Regions from separate parts of the Oceanicaulis sp. LC35 genome, predicted to be linked through region 2. Evidence: predicted binding sites of a transcription regulator. Region 2 holds the regulator's gene; the other holds the start of a gene.
What was found. Region 2 encodes LexA, which represses DNA repair genes until DNA is damaged. Its sites were predicted from a motif close to ATGTTCCNCTTGTGTTCC; they were not measured.
Positions count from the first base shown of each region.

Region 1: the regulator LexA is predicted to act here: its motif matches at 7,115-7,132, upstream of ACFELO_RS00175 (Y-family DNA polymerase).

Region 1 covers NZ_CP170485.1:27,154-36,923, forward strand. Annotated here, with positions in the region: gene ACFELO_RS00135 (transglycosylase domain-containing protein) at 1-439, opposite strand, end outside; gene ACFELO_RS00140 (hypothetical protein) at 577-786, shown strand; gene ACFELO_RS00145 (glycerophosphodiester phosphodiesterase family protein) at 880-1,902, shown strand; gene rplS (50S ribosomal protein L19) at 2,121-2,519, opposite strand; gene trmD (tRNA (guanosine(37)-N1)-methyltransferase TrmD) at 2,516-3,220, opposite strand; gene rimM (ribosome maturation factor RimM) at 4,041-4,571, opposite strand; gene ACFELO_RS00165 (hypothetical protein) at 4,758-5,588, shown strand; gene ACFELO_RS00170 (hypothetical protein) at 5,585-5,836, opposite strand; gene ACFELO_RS00175 (Y-family DNA polymerase) at 5,836-7,083, opposite strand; gene rpsP (30S ribosomal protein S16) at 7,251-7,679, opposite strand; gene ffh (signal recognition particle protein) at 7,698-9,245, opposite strand; gene gshB (glutathione synthase) at 9,564-9,770, shown strand, end outside.
Region 2 covers NZ_CP170485.1:1,399,067-1,408,836, reverse strand. Annotated here, with positions in the region: gene ACFELO_RS06645 (divergent polysaccharide deacetylase family protein) at 1-977, opposite strand, end outside; gene trpE (anthranilate synthase component I) at 1-3, shown strand, start outside; gene ACFELO_RS06640 (anthranilate synthase component II) at 1,068-1,655, shown strand; gene trpD (anthranilate phosphoribosyltransferase) at 1,652-2,668, shown strand; gene trpC (indole-3-glycerol phosphate synthase TrpC) at 2,689-3,483, shown strand; gene lexA (transcriptional repressor LexA) at 3,565-4,248, shown strand; gene ACFELO_RS06620 (2-hydroxychromene-2-carboxylate isomerase) at 4,302-4,976, shown strand; gene ACFELO_RS06615 (ComEC/Rec2 family competence protein) at 4,982-7,057, opposite strand; gene gltX (glutamate--tRNA ligase) at 7,185-8,600, shown strand; gene gltA (citrate synthase) at 8,657-9,770, shown strand, end outside.

The DNA.
Region 1 (9,770 bases), 1.4 Mb from region 2:
TGCGCTCGGGGCTCAAAAACAGGTTCTTGGCGAGCTGCTGGGTGATGGTCGAGCCGCCCTGCACCACATGACCGGCGCGGATATTGGACACCATCGCGCGGGCTGTGCCGATCAGATCGATGCCGAAATGGCTGTAAAAACGGCGATCCTCCACCGCGATCACGGCATCGGCCAGATTTTGCGGCAGGGCGTCGGCGGTGATGACCGCGCTGGTGGACTGGCCGCGTCGGGCGATGGTGCGGCCTTCGCGGTCCAGCAACACCACTTCGCCGGTATGCGGCGCCGGTTCGATCGTGCTGAGATCGGGCAGGGTGCGCGCCAGATACACCACGCCGCCCACACCCAGAAGTCCGCCAAGGATGATGGTGACGACAAGCGCGCGCAGCCAGACCGGCATGGAACCGGATTTGCGTCGGGATGTGCGCGAGGCTCGGGTCATCAGGGGGTCCGCCGTTTGTGACCTGTCCTTGATGCAGCCTGCGTCGTTAAGGCCGCGTGAACTATAAAGGCGGGCCTGCGTGCTTGCGCTCTGCACGCAAGCAGGGGAAGGTGGCCCGCATACAGAGGGGAGCCGCCATGACCATTCGCCGTATCATCCGCGTCGCCGCGCCGCTGGCCGTGCTGCTGGCCGTCTCAGGCTGCGCCATGTTTCCCGATGGCAATTCCACCTGCACGGGGCAGGGCCCCAATTCGGGCAGCTGGCCGTATTGCGCGCCGTCTGATCCGGGCGGGCCGGGCCCGGCCGATGACCCGATCGATCCGACGGGACGGGGCGTGCGCGGCTAGGCGAGTCCGGCCGTCACGAAAACATCACTCAGCTTTCCTGCGAGCATGGGTACAGTCCCTCCCCTGACATGACGTTCGGTATGGGGGATGACCATGAACCGTTTGACCGTTCTGCTGTTTGCGCCGTTTCTGGCGGTCGCCTGCTCTCCGGCGGAGACGCCGTCCGAGCGCGTCGAGGCGGAGGTTTCCGCCCCGCACTGGCGCACGCTGGATGGCCAGCCCACGCAAGTGATCGCCCATCGTGGCGCATCGGGCCTGCGCCCTGAACACAGCCAGGCCGCCTATCAGCTGGCGCTTGATCTGGGCGCGGATGTCATCGAGCCCGATCTGGTCATGTCGTCAGACGGCGTGCTGATCGTGCGTCACGATCCCTTCCTGTCCCATTCCACCGATATCGCGAACCGGCCTGAATTCGCCGATCGCCGGGTGGAGATGATGGGTCAGGAAGACTGGTGGATTCCGACCTTCACTGCCGCCGAGCTGACCACCCTGACAGCTCGCCAGTCCATGGATGATCGCGACCAGTCCTATAACGGCCAGTTTCCGGTGCTGACCTTTGACCAGTTCCTCGATTTCGTCGCGGCCGAGGAAGACCGGTGCGAATGCGTGATCGCGATCGAGCCGGAAGTGAAATACCCCGCCGAGCTGACGGCGATGGGTCTCGATCCGCTGCCCGCCCTGATCGCGTCGCTTGAGGCGCATGATCTCAACCGCGCCGATGCGCCGGTGATGATCCAGTCCTTTGATGCGGACTTCCTTGAGCGTCTGAACGCAGTGTCCGACGTGCCGCTGGCCATGCTCTATGCGGGCCCCGAGGCCGAGGGCGCGAATGCGGGTGGCCGTTCGCTTGAAGAGATTGCGCAGTTCGCCGACGGGATCGGCGCCTACAAGACGCTGATCTTCACCCCCGAGGGCGAGAGCACCGGCTTTGTCGCTCAGGCCCATGCGCTGGGGCTGGGCGTGCATGTCTGGACCGTGCGCGATGATCGCGAGCCGGTGGTGGGCGAGAGCGTGCAGGACGAGCTGCGCGCGCTTTATGCCGAGGGTGTGGATGGCGTCTTCGCCGACTTCCCCGGCACCGCCGTCGCCGCGCGCGACCAGATGGCCGCGGAGTAAGCCGACCTGAACCGGGTCGGGGCTCCGCGCCCCGGCCCGTCAGGGCCGCAAGGCCAAAGGCCGCCCGCAGCGAAGCGAGGATTAAAAGCCCGCAGGGCTTGAGAAACAATCAGCCCGTCAGGGACGGAAGGGCATAAAGTCAAATCCAAACAACAAAAAGCGCCCGCCGGAAAGCTCCGGCGGGCGTTATCTTGTCACCCGTAGAAGGGAAGAAGGGCTTAGCCTTCTTTCTTCTTGCCGCGCGGCTCGATGCCGCGACCGGTGGTGCGCTCGGCGATACGCGCGGACTTACCGCGGCGATCACGCAGATAGTACAGCTTGGCGCGGCGCACTTTACCTTTGCGCTTGACCTCGATGGACTCGATCAGCGGGCTGTAGACCGGCCAGACGCGCTCGACGCCTTCGCCGAAGCTGATCTTGCGCACGGTGAAGTTCTCGTTCAGGCCGCCGCCGGAGCGGGCGATGCAGACGCCTTCGAAACGCTGGACGCGCTGGCGGTCGCCTTCGCGGATCCACACGTTCACGGTCAGCGTGTCACCCGGGGAGAATTCCGGAATTTTCTTGTCGCCGAGCACGCGGACGGCTTCTTCCTGCTCGAGCTGTTGGATCAGGTTCATGGCTCTTCTCCTTGACGCCGCTGATATCTCGTCCAGAGATCGGGTCGGCGCAGTCGCGTTATTTGTTCGGCCTGTTCCTTACGCCACCGGGCGATCCGGCCATGATCGCCTGACAGCAAAACGTCCGGGATTTCGTGCCCGTCCCATTCACGCGGTCGCGTGTAGTGGGGGTATTCGAGCAGATCACCCTCAAAACTCTCGTCTTCGGTGCTCTCGAGCTTGCCGAGAACGCCGGGGATCAGCCGCACACAGGCCTCGATGAGGACCATGGCGGGGGCTTCCCCCCCGGCGAGCACGGCGTCGCCGACACTCACCTCGTCCATGCCGCGCGCTTCGATGACCCGTTGGTCGAGACCTTCGAAGCGGCCGCAAAAGACAATAACGCCCGGACCCGCCGCCCACTCCCGGACCATGGTCTGGGAGAGCGGCTTGCCGCGAGGCGTCAGATAGATCAACGGCCGTCCATCCCTTGGCAGACTGTCGATCGCCGCTGCCGCAACATCGGGGCGCAGCACCATTCCTGGGCCGCCGCCAGCCGGCGTGTCGTCAACGGAGGCGTGCTTATGACGGGAAAACGACCGGATGTCCACCGTTTCAAGCGCCCAGAGTCCGTTCTTTCTTGCAGTCTCCAGCAAGGAGACCCCAAGCGGACCCGGAAAAGCGTCCGGATAGAGGGTGAGCACCGAGGCGTTAAACGTCATGGCGCGCGCTTATGGGGCGCCAAAGCCTGCGACGCAAGGACAGAAGGGAGTCGCCGCGGCTATGGACAGTCGCAAACTTATCCACCCCCTCTGAAAGCTGCGCCATACTCGGCCTCGTTCCTTCCAGGGCGGGCGGCCGGCGCGTTCAGGCTGGGAGGAGCGGGATGTCCCGAGGACAGAGGCTGTAACGCGGCCTTTGTGCGAAAAGGCGGGCCCTCACCGGGCGGTCCAGGGCAGCGGCGTCTGATGAGGCGACGACTGCACCGGCGGCGCGACAGCGCAGAAGTCTCCGGACGGTGACCCCGACAAATCATCTCAAGCGCGGGAGCCGGGTCAGGCTTCCAACTGCTTACCTTCAACACAAGACGCCCCGCTCCCGCGCGACCCGTCTGTGCTTCACCCCTGCGTTGGTGCGCGGGGCTGTTGGTGTTTCTCCTTCTCCTTCTCCCCATAGGCCCGTGCGGGCTTTGCCAAGACATTCATTGTCATCCCGGCCTTGAGCCGGGATCGACCCGTTTCGTTTCTGTGATCAGAACAGAGCGGTTCCGGTAGATCCCGGATCGCTGCGCGTCCGGGATGACACTGTCATGTCTCTGGACTGTGAAACTGTCATTCGCCGGTTTATCCGGCGAACCCATGCCGTGACCTGTGATTAAATCAACCGGCATTGATCGGCAGGACAAGCCGTCCGATGACCTTAGGAGACGGAGCGTGAATTCCCGGGCGAGCGGAGCGAAGACCCGGGACCTCCCTCCACGTAACGCGCCCAATCCTGATGGAGGCCCCGGCTCGGCGCTGCGCTTGGCCGGGGTTTCAGAGGCTATTCGCCTTCCTTTTCATCGCCCTCGATGACTTCGGGTGGATTGGCGACGAGCTTGCCGGCCTTCAGGTCCACATGGGGGGCGGCGTCCTTGGTGAAGGGCAGGAACCAGACCCCGTCCGGGCCTGAGATTTCCAGAAGATCGCCCGCGCCGTAATCCTGCACCGACTTGATCTTGCCCAGTGTCTCGCCCTCAAGGTTCTCCACATTCAGGCCAATGAGGTCGGAATAATAGAACTCGTCCTCATCAAGCTCTGGCAGAGCTCTGTGGGGCACATGCAAGAGCGTGCCCTTCATCGCCTGCACCTGTTCGCGGGTGAGGTTTTCCTCCAGCCGCACGATCACCGTGCCATTGGGGCCGGGCCTGGCCTGGGTCGGGGTCAGGATTACCGCGCCGGTTTTATCCAGGAACGGGCCATAGCTGCACACCTGTGAAGCGTCGCCGAAGGGTTTGAGCTTGGCGTCTCCGCGCACCCCGTGGGCGCCCGCGACAGCAGCGATGACGACGAGCTCTTCTTTGGGTGCGGGCATGGCGAGATCCTTTTCTGCGCCCTCTGTGCCCAAAGATGGCCCAAGGCTCAAGATGGGTGCTGCGCGCGGGCTCTGTCTTAATGGAGATTTGAAAAATTTGATGTAAAGGCTTTGAGCGCCCTTATGCGTTGGCTCGCCTCCTCAAAAGGACGTTCAGATCATCCATGACGAGGGGGGGTGTGGATAATGAAACGGGCTGTCGCCTTGGCGTTTGCAGGTGTTGTGGTCTTGAGCGGCTGTGAAACCGCGTCCCTGACCAGTCAGTATGCGTTTCCCGAGGAAGGCCGCGCCTATCATTACGGCAATTTCTGCGGTCCCGGGGTGCCGGTGCGGGTCAGTGAAGACCCGGCGCTTCAGCTTGAGGTCCTCAATACGCTGGTTCCGGTGGACGGCATTGACGCCATCTGCCGCGCCCATGACATCTGCTATGAAACCCACGGGCGCGATCATCCCGGCTGTGATTACGCGATGGTGGGCGCCCTGGGCTATTTCTCCGAAGCGTCCGTGCCCGAAGGTCTGTTCGCCATGACCAGCGATGAGGAGGATGCCTGCATCAACCTCGCTCATGAAATCCAGACGCCGTTTCACACCAAGTTCGCCTTCGGGCGGGGTCTGGAGAACCGGGCGCGTCTGGAGCGCACGGATGCCGAGACGGAAGCCTATGAGCGGCTTCAGGCGCAGAACAATACCGACACGATCCTGGCCTTCCTTGGCAATGACGACGCCCAGCGTGCGCTCGATGAACGCCTTGATACCCGATCCATCGGGGAGGTGAGCGGGCTGCGAAACTCGTTGGAGACCGCCGCCTTCACCGCCCTGTCGCGGATGCTGACGGGCTTTCCCGACACGCCGGGGACCTGCAATGCGGTTCCTGTTCAGGCCCTGCAGTCCAGCTTCACCTGCCATTTTGACCATTTTGAAGAGCGCATGGTCAGCTCTCGCGGCGATCTTGAGGCCGTCAATCTGGAGCGTATGTCGATGAATGGCTGTAACACGGTCAAGCGGATCACTCCCTAGGGCATGCCGCCCTGGAAGGCTTCGGTCTCGCCCGCGCTCACTTCGTAAAGCGTGACGGGGGCGCGGCAGCCGGGCTGGGCGCATTTGAGCGCGGTCTCCACCTCATCAAGATGGGCGTGGGCCAGCGCGCGGCGGGCCAGCAATTCCTGCACGGTGTAATAGCGCGCCGCGCTGCAAGCGGTGCAGAAGGCTTCGAGCCGGGCATGCGGGTCGAGATCGTCAAGGCGCAGTTCGGTTTTCCAGGTCATCACCAGAAGTCCTCGGCATAAGGAATGCGTGTGAAGGCGATCTTGCCGCCGGCATAGCCGCCGGGCGGCGGGGTCCAGACCCCTTGGGTCACCAGCGATTTGGCGTAGCGGCTGTTGATGGAGTCGATGGCGTCCTGAAGCGCATTGCGGCGGGCGCGATCCTCAGGCTTGTCGTCAATCAGCCAGTCGGTCTGGGTGACGCCTGGATCATCCAGATCGCACAGATACATGCCCGCCCGCATGGGCCGCGCGCGCGGGTCCGCCCGCTGGGCGGCGGCCCACAGCGTATCCAGCGCTTTCAGGCAATCGCGATCGGTGCGGGCGCTGTGCAGGGGCAATTCCCCGCTCCACCCGCCCTCGATATGACGCAGCCACAGACCCATCCGCCCGGCGGTGCGGCCATCACGGCGCATGCGGCGGGCGGCTTTTACGGTCAGAAGCCGGGCGCAGTCATAGGCGCTGGGCCAGCTGCGATGGCTGGGCGGCAGGACGCGGCCATGGCCGTACATGCGCCGCTTGGCGGGTTCGGCATGGACCGCATAGCCGTGCAGGGCGTACCAGAAGCGCTCGCCTCCCACATTGCGCCACAGGGCGCGCATTTGCTTGGGCTGCATGGCCCACAGCGCCTTCATGTCCGCCACACCGGCCTTCAGCAGGCGCTTGCGCATGGAGGAGCCAATGCCCGGCGCTTCATCAAGGGGACGTTTGAGCAAGGGGCCGGGCAGATCCTCGGGCCGCCAGATGGTCAGCCCGTCGGGCTTTCCCAGCTTGCAGGCCATCTTGGCGAGGAAGCGATTGGGCGCCATGCCGATCGAGCAAGTGACAACGCCGTCCGTCTGGGCGGCGATGCGCGCCTTGATGGCTTTGGAGACGCCTTCAGGATCGGCGATGGCGCGGCCGTCGAGGGGACAGGTCAGCTCGTCAATGGATTTGACCGCGCCAATGGGCAGCACGGCCCTAATCTCGGCGATCATCAGGGCGTGCATGCGGCGATAAAGATCGGGCTTCTGATCCACCAGGATCATGTCGGGCACCGCCTCGCGGGCCTCGCGCACGGTCATCACCGAGCTTGCGCCCTTCGCCTTGGCTTCTTTCGAGGCGGCGATGATGCAGGTATTGCGCGCGCCCTGCATGGGGATCACCCCGACCGGGCGGCCCCGCAGGCGTGGATCGGCGTATTGCTCGACGCTTGCAAAGAAGCTGTCAAAGTCGAGATAGAGCTGCTCGATGGTCTCTGGCTTGCGCATGATCTTTGTTCCGCAGGCGGCTGTCCGCTACAGAACAAAAATAGAACAAATGCGTTCACCGGGAAAGCGGGAAGAGTCAGATCGGGGGCTGAATCCCTGACCCGAGATGTGAAAAACCCCGCCGCATTTCCACGGCGGGGTTGATCAAACAGCTGAGACAGAAGGTCTTATTCAGACGCTTCTTCAGCAGCAGCCTCTTCGGCCGGGGCTTCTTCTTCAGCCGGAGCCGCAGCGGCTTCCGCTTCAGCAGCCTTCTTGGCTTCTTCTTTTTCGGCGCGTTCAGCAGCGCGCTCTTTGGCTTTCTCGCCCGGCTCGCCCTTTTTCGGGTTGTTGCCGTGGGTCCATTCGTAGACGCCAGCGTCTTTCAGGAAGCGCGCGACGCGGTCAGACGGCTGGGCGCCTTTCTTGATCCACTCGGCGGCTTTCTCGGTGTCCACGGCGATGCGGTTCTCGTGGTCTTTGGGCAGCATCGGGTTGTAGTGACCGATTTTCTCGATGAAGCGGCCATCGCGCGGCATGCGGGAATCGGTGACGACGATGCGGTAGTACGGACGCTTCTTGGCGCCGCCGCGGGCGAGACGAATTTTAACAGACATGGTTGTGGTCCTTTAAGGTCATTTTTTCTTCGAGAGGCCGAGCGGTAGGCCATCCGGCCCCAGGGGTCCGCCAATGCCTGGCAGTCCCTGTTTGCCTGGGCCGCCCAGCCCCGGCAGGTCTGCGCCCTTGGGCGCGTGTCCTTTGAGAAGATCGGACGCCGCGTCGCCGAGACCCGGAGGCATGCCGCCTCCCATGCCCGGCATTCCGCCGCCCATACCAGCCATTCCGGGCATGCCGGGGAAACCCCCTTTTTTGCCCTTCTTGCCCATCTTCTTCATCATGTCCGCCATCTGGCGGTGCATTTTCAAAAGCTTGTTCACTTCCGGCACTTCAACGCCCGAGCCGAGCGCGATACGGCGCTTGCGGCTGGCCTTGAGTAGATCCGGTTTGGCGCGCTCTTCGCGGGTCATCGACAGGATGATCGCTTCCTGACGCTTGAGCATCTTGTCGTCAAAGCCGGCATTGGCCATCTGGGCCTTCGCCGCCTTGTTCATGCCCGGCAGGAAGCCCATCAGCCCCGCAACGCCGCCCATTTTCTGAAGCTGGCGCAGCTGGTCGGCCATGTCGTCGAGATCGAACTTGCCCTTGGCCATTTTCTTGGCGAGGCGTTCGGCTTTCTCGTGATCGACCTCGGCGGCGGCTTTTTCCACCAGCGAGACGATATCGCCGCGCCCCAGAATGCGGCCTGCAAGGCGCTTGGCGTCAAAGGCGTCAAGGCCATCAACCTTTTCAGAGACGCCCAGGAACTTGATCGGCAGGCCCGTGACCCAGCGCATGGACAGCGCGGCGCCGCCGCGGCCATCGCCATCCATCCGGGTCAGCACAAGGCCGGTCAGCTTCAGACGCTCGTCAAAGCGTTTGGCGGTCTCCACCGCGTCCTGACCGGTCAGGCTGTCGGCCACCAGAAGGGTTTCGCGCGGCCGCGCCACTTCGGCGATCCTGGCGGCTTCGCCCATCATCTCTTCATCGATGGACGTGCGGCCCGCGGTATCCAGGATCACCACGTCATAGCCCTGAAGGCGACCCGCGCTCATGGCGCGCTTGGCGATCTCGACGGCGGACTGGCCCGCCACGATCGGCAGGCAGGCGACGCCGGCCTTCTCGGCCATCTGCGCCAATTGCTCCATCGCCGCCGGACGGCGGGTGTCGAGCGAGGCGACGAGGACTTTCTTCTTCTCGCGCTCGGAAATGCGCTTGGCGAGCTTGGCGGTGGTGGTGGTCTTGCCCGAACCCTGAAGACCCGCCATCAGGATCGCCACAGGCGGTTCGCCGGTAAGGTTGAGCCCTTCGGGTTCGCCTTCGCCGCCCAGCAGCTCCACAAGACCGTCATGGACGATCTTGATGACCTGCTGGCCGGGGCTGACCGAGCGGATGACCTCTTCACCAATCGCCTTGTCGCGGACCTTGGTGGTGAAGTCCTTCACCGCCGGCAGGGCGACGTCGGCCTCCAGAAGCGCCACGCGGATCTCGCGCAGCGCGGCGTCCACATCCTTTTCCGAGAGCGCGCCGCGCCCGGTCAGGCTGTCAAAGACGCCGGAAAGCCGTTCTGAAAGTGAGTCGAACATGTGTTCGCCTGCCCTGGTCCGCTTCTGGTCACACCCAAGAAGGTGTGTGTGAAACGCGCACGCCGCAACCGCCCCACTGGACGAGCCTTCGTCGAGCGGGGGACCTCGCCCGCCTCCAAGCGTTCACTCCTGATCAATGCAGGACGCCGTGTGCGGGTAAGGCAAGCGGAGAGACGCTTGCGTGAAGCGTGGGCGTTTACGCGGGGGGCGGGGAAGAGTCAAGGGAAAGCGGGATTGTGGGGTTTGCTGACTTCCATTCTCTCCATCCATCCCCTACCTGTCAGCGCAATGATCCCGCCTCTGCCCGAAAGGCCTGCCATGCTGACGATCGCTTTCCAGATGGACCCCATCACCCAAGTCAATGTCAACGCGGACTCCACCTTTGACATTGCGCTGGAAGCCTTTGGGCGCGGCCATGAGATCTGGGTGTATGAACCCAAACATCTGAGCCTTGAGAACGGCAAGGTCCGCGCGACGGCGCAACGGGTCACCGCCATGCAGCGGGTGCAGGGCGAGCATGTGACC
Region 2 (9,770 bases):
TAGCTCTCGATTTCGACAGATGGCGACGCGCCCAGCGCGCTAACCGTTACGATCTCGACCCCCACCGCTTCGGCGCGTCGTGACAGGTCCGACAGGACAGCCAGGGTCTGTGGTCGGGGGTGACCGATGGCGATCGCCTGACCGTTTTGCAGCGCCAGGGCCAGCGCCGTATTCAGCTGGGCGCTGACCGAAGCCTCATCCGGCGCATGATCCAGAAAGACATCCCGAGTCAGCGCATTCAGCCCCGCCGCCCGGGCTGAGCGCGCCGCCTGAGACCGTGGATGGGTCAGGGAATCCACGAAAATCAGGGAAGATGGCAAGTCTGCTGCAGCAAACACCGCATCCATGGCGCGCCGGTCCGAGGTCAGACGACTGCCCATATGATTGTTGAACCCGGTCGCGCCGGGAACCCGCGAGAACGCCCAGCGGATGCGCGAGGACATTTCCCCGGCGCTCTGAAATTCGGTCAGGGCGTAAGGACCGGGGTCTTCCACACCGACGGGCTCCATGGGCAGATGGAGAAACACTTCGCTGCCTGCCTCTGACGCCCGACGGGCGATCACGGGCGCAGCCTCGGCATAGGGCAGGATCGACAGGGTCAGCGGAACATCCATCGCCAGCAAACGGTCAGCCGCCGCCACATCCAGCCCCACATCATCGATGATCACCGCCAGTTGCGGGCGTTGGCGGGCGGCAGCAAGCGACGGCGACGGCGCCGGTGAAGACGCAGAAACCTCTACCGGAACCGGTTCTTCACCGCGCACATACACGTCAGCTTCAATCCGGTTCGAGGCTTCAACGCGGATCACGCCGGGCCAGAAGGCTGTTGCATCAGCCTGGCCCGTGCTCGCCAAGGTTTCCGTCTGGTCAGGCTCCACAGACTGGGCGCCAAGATTATAGGCAAGCGCCGCAACCAGCATGAAACCGGCGGCCAGAGCCGAGCCCAGGTGCGGCGCATATGAAGCAGTTCGCATCATCAAAGCGTATTTACAGCGAGTCGCGGTTGGCGGCGCGCACGGGCTTGCTTAAGTTCCACAGCTCATTTTCACAGATGCTGCGAGCCGCCCATGCTGTTGATCATCGACAATTATGACAGCTTCACCTTCAACCTGGTCCATTACGTCCAGGAGCTGGGGGCCCCGACGCGCGTCATCCGCAATGACGCCATGAGCGCCGCCGACGCGCTGGCGCTGGACCCCAAGGGCATTCTGATCAGTCCGGGCCCGTGCGATCCGGACCGGGCCGGCATCTGTCTTGAGCTGATCGAAACCGCGCCCCACGATCTGCCGATCTTTGGCGTCTGTCTGGGCTTTCAGTCCATTGGTCAGGTGTTCGGCGGCAAGGTGGTTCAGGCCAAAGCCATCATGCATGGCAAAACCAGTCCTATCGAGCATGACGGGACCGGCGTATTCGAGGGCCTGCCCTCGCCCTATAACGCCACACGCTATCACTCTCTCGCGGTCGATCTGCCGGACGGCACTGACCTGGTCGCTAACGCCCATACCGCCGACGGTGAGATCATGGGTCTGATGCACAAGACCCGCCCCATTCACGGCGTGCAGTTCCACCCCGAATCCATTGCCTCCGAGCATGGTCATGCGCTTATCGGCAATTTCCTGCGCCTCGCAGGGATGACTGTGGAACAAGCTGCATGAGCCGCATGCGCCCCGCCATTCAGGCCCTGGCGCAGGGTCAGGAGCCGGATGCCGCCGCCCTTGAGGCGGCGTTTGACGCCCTTATGGATGGCCAGGCGGACCCGGTCGAGGTTGGCGGCTTTCTGCTGGCCCTCACCGCGCTGGGCGAAAGCCCGCAAGCGCTGATGATCGGCGCCAAGGCCATGCGCGCCCGGATGACGCCTGTTGCCGCCCCCGCCACTGCCATAGACACATGCGGGACCGGCGGGGATGCCCGCGGCACCTGGAATATCTCCACCGCTGCGGCTCTGGTCGCTGCAGGCGCAGGCGCTGTCGTCGCAAAACATGGCAACAAGGCCGCCTCCTCCAAGTCAGGATCCGCCGAAGTGCTTGAAAGCCTCGGCGTGAACCTCTTCGCCTCACCGACTCAGGTGGAAGCGGCTCTGTCCCAAGCGCGCGTGGGTTTTCTCTTCGCACAAGCCCATCACGGCGCCGTGCGCCATGTGGGACCGGCACGAAAAATTCTGGGCGTGCGGACCATCTTCAATCTTCTGGGGCCGCTCTCAAACCCGGCTGGCGCGAAGCGTCAGCTTCTGGGCGTGTTTGATCGCAAATGGCTCCTTCCCATGGCCGAGGCCCTGCGGGGTCTTGGCGCTGAAGCGGCGATGATTGTGCATGGCGAAGACGGGCTGGATGAAATCACCACCACGGGCGTCAGCCATGTGGCCGAGCTCTTCCCTGATGGAACGATCCGCGAATACCAGATCACGCCCGAAGACGCCGGTCTGCCCCGCGCAGGTCTCGACGATCTCAAGGGCGGAGAACCTGAAGAGAACGCCGAGGCGATCCGCGATCTTCTGAAAGGCGCCACAGGCCCCTATCGCGATATCGTGCTGTTTAACGCCGCTGCGGCGCTCAAACTCGCCGGTCTCTCTGATGATCTGAAATCGGGTGCAGCGCTTGCCGCCAGCGCCCTTGATGAGGGCCGCGCGCAAGCGGCGCTCGACGCCCTTGTTCGCGCCAGCAACGCCTGAACCAATTTGACGAGACCGCAATGAGCGATGTTCTGACCCGTATCGAAGCCTATAAGCGCGCTGACGTCGCCGAGCGCAAAGCCCGCCTATCCTATGAGGCGGTGTGCGAGCGGGCGCAGGATGCGAGCCCTGTTCGCGGTTTCAAGGCGGCATTGGAGCGCGATGCCGCCGCGAACGGTCTGGGCCTGATTGCCGAAGTAAAGAAAGCCAGCCCCTCCAAGGGCCTGATCCGCGCGGACTTCAATCCGCCCATCCTCGCCAAAGCCTATGAAGACGGCGGCGCGAGCTGCCTGTCCGTTCTGACCGATGAGCCCAGTTTTCAGGGCCATGACGACTATCTGGTCGCCGCACGCGCTGCAGTGGACCTGCCCGTCCTGCGCAAGGATTTTCTCTATGATCCCTGGCAAGTCGCCGAATCACGCGCGCTCGGCGCGGACTGTATTCTGGTGATTCTGGCGAGCGTGGATGATTCCCTCGCCGCCGCCCTGATCGAAGAAGCCTTCAAATGGGGCATGGATGCCTTGGTCGAAGTGCATGACGCAGAGGAAATGAAGCGCGCCCTCGCCCTGCCCAGCCCGCTCGTTGGTGTGAACAATCGCAATCTGCGCACGTTTGAGACGAGCCTTGAAACCTTTGAAACCCTTGCCCCTATGGTGGGTGAAGACCGTGTTCTGGTGGCCGAAAGCGGCATTTTCACCCGTGACGACGCCGTGCGTTTGCAACAGGCTGGGGCCAAGGCGTTGCTGGTGGGTGAAAGCCTGATGCGCCAGGACGATGTGACAGCGGCGACGCGCGCCCTGATTGGTCGGGCATAACACCGGGCCTTCACTTGACGTTAAGACGGAACATGCATAGAACACCCTTATAGAGTTTCTATTTTGTTCCAAGAGGCGATCATGCTGACCAAAAAGCAGCACGAGCTTTTGCTCTACATCAACAAACGTCTGTCCGAAGACGGCGTGTCGCCTTCCTTTGACGAAATGAAAGAGGCGCTCAATCTCGCTTCCAAATCCGGCGTTCACCGTCTGGTCTCGGCTCTGGAAGAGCGCGGCTTCATCCGCCGCCTCGCCCACCGCGCCCGCGCTCTGGAAGTGCTCAAGCTGCCCTCTGGCGGCGCGAGCGCCCAGTCCACGCCTGCCAAGACCAATGTCGTCAGCGCCGATTTCGGCTCCGCCACCTCTGATGAGCGCACCCATGGCGTGGAAGTGCCGGTCCTTGGCCGGATCGCCGCCGGTGTGCCGATCGAGGCGATCCAGCACGAAACCGACCGCCTGCCCGTCCCGGCGGACATGATTTCAGGCGGCGAACACTTCGCCCTCGAAGTCCACGGCGACTCCATGATTGAGGCCGGCATCCTTGATGGCGACCTTGTGATCATCAAGCGCGGCGACACGGCCAATACCGGCGACATCGTCGTGGCGCTTGTTCATGACGAGGAAGCCACGCTGAAAAAGCTGCGCAAGAAAGGCGGCTCCATCGCCCTTGAAGCGGCGAACCCGGCCTATGAGACCCGGATTTTCGGCCCGAACGAGGTGAAGGTTCAGGGTCGCCTTGTGGGACTTATCCGTCGCTATCACTAGGCGATCTGCTTTCGGGGCAGTAGTCTGGCGCACCCTTCTGAGGACGCCAGCTCATGACCGACGCCACCCCGCTCAGCTTTGACCTCTACTGGTCTTTCCGCAGCCCCTACAGCTATATCGCCGCCCAGCGATTTTTAGAGCTGCGTCAGCACTACGCCTTCAATGTGAATGTGCGCATCGTGCGCCCGCTGGCGGTTCGAAGCCCTGAATTCTTTGAAGAGCGGGATCCACGCTGGATCCATTATGTAATCGTGGATGTAGCGCGCGAGGCGGAACGACTGGGCTTGCCCATTTCCGCCCCCTCGCCTGACCCGATCGTACAGGACATCCATACGCTCAAGATCGCCCCGGAACAGCCGCGGATCGCCTATCTCAACCAGCTGGGCGTTCTGGCCTGCGAGGACGGCGACGGCCTGGCCTATATCGCCCACGCCAGCCGCCGCATCTGGGGCGGAAGCGCTGCAGGACATGACACGCCCTGGACCGAGGATGGCGCACTGGATGACGCGGCCCGCGCCGCCGGGCTCGATCCGGACACGCTGAACACGCAATCAGATGCCCAATCAGACCGTATTGATAGTCAAATCATCGAGAACGAAGCCAATCAGGACGCCGCCGGCCATTGGGGCGTGCCCCTAATGGTCTTTCAGGGCGAGCCCTTCTTCGGTCAGGACCGGATCGACGCCCTGCTCTGGCGCATGCAGCAACGCGGCCTGAAAGCGCTCTAGTCCGCTCAGGAACCGGAAGCGCCGCCCCACAAGCGATTGCGGCGCGCCGCTTGCGCGCTGCGCATGCGGATGACCTGCCCGTCATGGACCCAGAACTCCAGTCCGCCCAGCTCTTCCCGAGCGACAGTATCGAGAATCAGCGCCGCGCAACGACGTTTGCGCCAGGCGGAAACCTCCCCGTCAAAAACGATGAGGTCCGCCTCATGGCAATCATCTTCCAGCGCTTCGGCGGAGGCTGTCACGGCCAGCAACAAACCGTCTGAAGTTCGCCCCGTGCAGCCCAGACTGTCACAGCTCAGGGCGGCGCGATCCGGGCTGTCGCTGACGCCGGCCCGCTGCAGAAAGACCCGGGCATCGAACCGTCCGCGACGGCGATCTGTAACCGTGTAGCCCTCCGCGCCCTCAAAGCGAGCCAGCACCACCCCGCCATCGGTGATCATCATCTGGGGCGGGGTCTGGACCATGAACAGCGTCATCGCCGCCATGATCAGCAGCCCCCCGGTCACCCGCATCCATCCCAGCCCGATCACCAGACACGCAAAGCCCAGTCCGTAGAGCGCCACCAGCGCCGGGTCCGCCGCATTCGCCCCCACAACAGCGCCCTCCATGGTGGACGCCCAGTACGCCACATCCAGAACCCGGCGCAGCCCCTGGTCCATAATCCACAGAAAGGGCCGCTCCATCCCCACGACAGAGAAGATGAGCGCCGCGCCGCCCGCCGGCATGACCCAGAACGTAAAAAGCGGCATAGCGAGGAGGTTGGCGATAAGGCCATAGGCGGCCATGCGCTGGAAATGAAAGATCGCGAACGCCCCCGTCGCCGCCCCGGCAATGAGCGAGGTGGCGCTGAGCCCGGCCAGCGCATCCTTGAGCTTTCCAAACACGGATGACGACAGACCGGATTCAGGTCGCCAACGCTTATAGGCGTCAAAGCTGGCGATCAGGGCCGCAACAGCGGAGAAGCTCATCTGGAAACCGGGCTCAATGACGCTTTCAGGCGCAATGAGCAGGATCAGGATCGCCGCCAGCGCCAGTGAGCGCATGGAAAAAGCCTGACGGTCAAACAACACGCCCACCAGAACGACGAAGGCCATGATGTAGGCCCGCTGGGTGGAAACCGCCGCCCCGGAGATGATCAAATAGAGGCTGGCGGCGATCAGTGCGCCTAGAGCAGCCGGCTTGCGCGGGTCATGCGCGCGCGCCCAAGGCTCCCACATCGCAAACACCAGACGGATCAGCCAGTACGCCCCGCCCGCAAAAAGCGCCATGTGAAGGCCGGATATCGCCAGAATGTGCCCAAGCCCTGACAGACGTAACGCCTCGGCGTCCTCGGTGCTGACGCGGGCGCGTTCCCCGGTCAGCAAGGCGGCGGCGACAGCTCCGGTCCGCGTCCCGGTTTGAGATTGCAACCGCTCAGACAAACGCCAGCGAAAGCCCGCCAGGGACAGGCTGAGCGGCGCCCGTGTATCAATCTCGGTGCGCTCCATGTCCGAGATGGCGTAGCCCGTCAGAGCGATCTGATCGAACCAGGCGGCACGCGCCGGGTCATAGCCACCAGCGGCAACCGGGGCGGATGGCGGCGACAAGCGAGCCCGCACGCGGATCGCATCGCCTGGCTCGAACGCTGCGAGCCCCGCACGGATACGAACCCGATAGGGCGGCGTATCGGCATTCTCGAGCGCATGCACCCGGATGACAAGACGCGCCCGCCCCTCAAGCCGCTCCACCCGCTCAATCCAGCCCGTGACCTCTGCACTGCGTTCAGACTGAAAGGCCCCAAGTTCTGGCGCGCCCAGCGAATGAGCCCGCTCCCGAGACAGAACGAAGCCAAGTGTCAGGCAGTTCACAAGCACGAGCGCATAAAGTGTGAGGACGTTCCGTCTGAACCACCAGACAATGCCCGCGACAAAGCTCAGTCCCGCCCCGAACAGCACCGGCGCCAAGCCCGGCTCTGACGGCCATGAGAAATAGGCTGCTGCGCCGACAGCCAGCGCCACCGGCGCCCACAGGATCAGGCGGTTGGGGTCTGGAACTGTGAGCGCCAACGCGCCGCCCAGCCCAGCCGTCACGGCTCGGCGCAAGTCTGGGATTTCCCCCACAGGTGGAAACTTTAGCGATTTCACACCTTCATCATGGCGTGAACATCAGGCGGAGGCTATGACGGAGACGCTTTGGCGTGCTAAAGAGCACCTCCCTTCGCACTGCAGCATGAATTCGCAATTGCAAGACACCATGAAAATCATCACGCGTTTCGCGCCCTCACCGACCGGCTATCTGCATATCGGCGGCGCGCGTACGGCGCTGTTCAACGCCCTGTTCGCTCAGGCGAATGGCGGCGAATTCAAGCTTCGCATCGAGGATACGGATCGTGCGCGTTCCACCGATGAAACCGTGCAGGCGATTCTGGATGGACTGAGCTGGCTGGGCCTGAAATGGGATGGCGAAGCCGTGTCACAGTTCGCCCGCGCAGACCGTCACCGTGAAGTCGTGGACGCGCTGATCGAAAAAGGCGCGGCCTTCCGCTGCTATTGCACGCCGGAAGAAACCGAAGCGCTGCGCGAGCAGGCTTTCGCCGAAGGTCGCGCCCTGCGCTCGCCCTGGCGCGATCGTGATGCTTCAGAAGCGCCGGCGGACGCCCCCTTCGTGGTGCGCTTCCGTGCGGCGGATACTGACACTGTCATCGAGGATACGGTTCAGGGTCAGGTTCGTTGGGGCGCCAAGGAATTTGACGATCTCGTGCTTCTGCGCGGCGACGGCAACCCGACCTATAATCTCGCTGTAGTGGTCGATGACCATGATATGGGCGTCACCCACATCATCCGCGGCGATGATCACCTGACCAATGCCGGTCGTCAGACCCAGATCTATCAGGCGATGGGCTGGGAGATTCCGGTCTTCGCCCATATCCCGCTGATCCATGGTCCGGACGGCAAGAAGCTCTCCAAGCGTCACGGCGCTCTGGGCGTCGAAGCTTATCGCGATATGGGCTATCTGCCTGAAGGGCTGCGCAATTATCTGCTGCGCCTGGGCTGGTCCAAGGGCGATCAGGAATATTTCACCGATGCTGACATGGCCGCCGCCTTTGACCTCAAGGGTCTGGGCAAGGCGCCGGCGCGGCTCGATTTTGACAAGATGTCGAGCGTCAACGCCTGGCATATGAAACGCGCAGAGGATGCGCGTCTGACGGATCTGCTCTGGGACCGCCTGCAAGGCCGCGACGATCTGCGTCTTGATGATCAGGCGAAAGTCTGGGTTTCTTCAGCGATGAAAGTGCTGAAAGAACGCGCAGCGACCCTCGCAGAGCTGGAGGATCAATCCTATTTCCTTATTCGTCCGCGCCCGATCGAACTGACGGGCAAAACCGCCAAGGCGATCAATGATGACGCCAAGGCGCGTCTGTCACGTCTTGCGGACGTGCTAAGGGATACGCCGGACTGGACTGAAGCAGCTTTGGGCGATGTGCTTAACGCTTTCGCAGAGGCTGAAGAGGTTGGCTTCGGCAAGGTGGGTCAACCGCTTCGGGCGGCTCTCACCGGCGGCGCGCCAGCGCCGGACATGAGTTTTGTACTGGCGGTTCTGGGACGTGATGAAGTTCTGGATCGGCTCAATGACGTGATGGACTAGGTCGCGCCCCTATTCAGGCCGCGTCCATCATGACCCACACAAAAGGGGTTGGAGATATGGAAAACAAGATTCAACCGAAAGGTTCCGCGCAGCTGTCGATTAACGGCGAGACCTATGACCTGCCTGTATATGGCGGCTCTATCGGTCCGGACGTGATCGACATTCGCGCGCTGTACAAGAATGCGGGCGTTTTCACCTTTGACCCCGGCTTCACCTCCACCGCGTCTTGCGAAAGCCAGATCACCTATATTGATGGCGACGAAGGCACGCTTCTGTATCGCGGCTATCCGATCGACCAGCTGGCCGACAACGCCAGCTTCATTGAAGTCGCTTACCTGCTGCAAAACGGTGAGCTTCCGAACGCCAAGGAACTCGAAGAGTTTGATTGGACGATCCGTCGTCACACCATGCTGCACGACCAGTTCGACCAGTTCTTCCGCGGTTTCCGCCGTGACGCGCACCCGATGGCCATCATGGTCGGCACGGTTGGCGCTCTGTCGGCTTTCTATCACGACTCCACCGACGTCAATGACCCGCAGGCTCGCCTGATCGCGTCTCACCGCATGATCGCCAAGATGCCGACCATCGCGGCGCGCGCCTATAAATACCACATCGGTCAGCCCTTCGTGGCTCCGCAGAACGATCTCGACTATGCGTCGAACTTCCTGCAGATGTGCTTTGCTGTCCCGGCCGAGAAATACGAGGTGTCCCCGACCCTCGCCCGCGCAATGGACAAGATCTTTACCCTGCACGCCGACCACGAACAGAACGCCTCGACCTCGACCGTGCGTCTGGCGGGCTCTTCGGGCGCCAACCCGTTCGCCTGTATCGCAGCCGGCATCGCCTCGCTGTGGGGCCCGGCGCACGGCGGCGCGAACGAAGCCGCCCTCAACATGCTCAACGAGATCGGTTCGGTGGACAACATCCCCGAATACGTCGCGAAAGCCAAAGACAAGAACGATCCCTTCCGTCTGATGGGCTTTGGTCACCGCGTGTACAAGAACTATGACCCGCGCGCCAAAGTGATGCGTGAGACCTGCCATGCCGTGCTCGACGAGCTGGGCGTGCGCAATGACCCGCTGCTGGCCGTGGCCATGGAGCTGGAAAAGATCGCGCTGGAAGATCCTTACTTCGTCGAGAAGAAGCTCTATCCGAACATCGACTTCTATT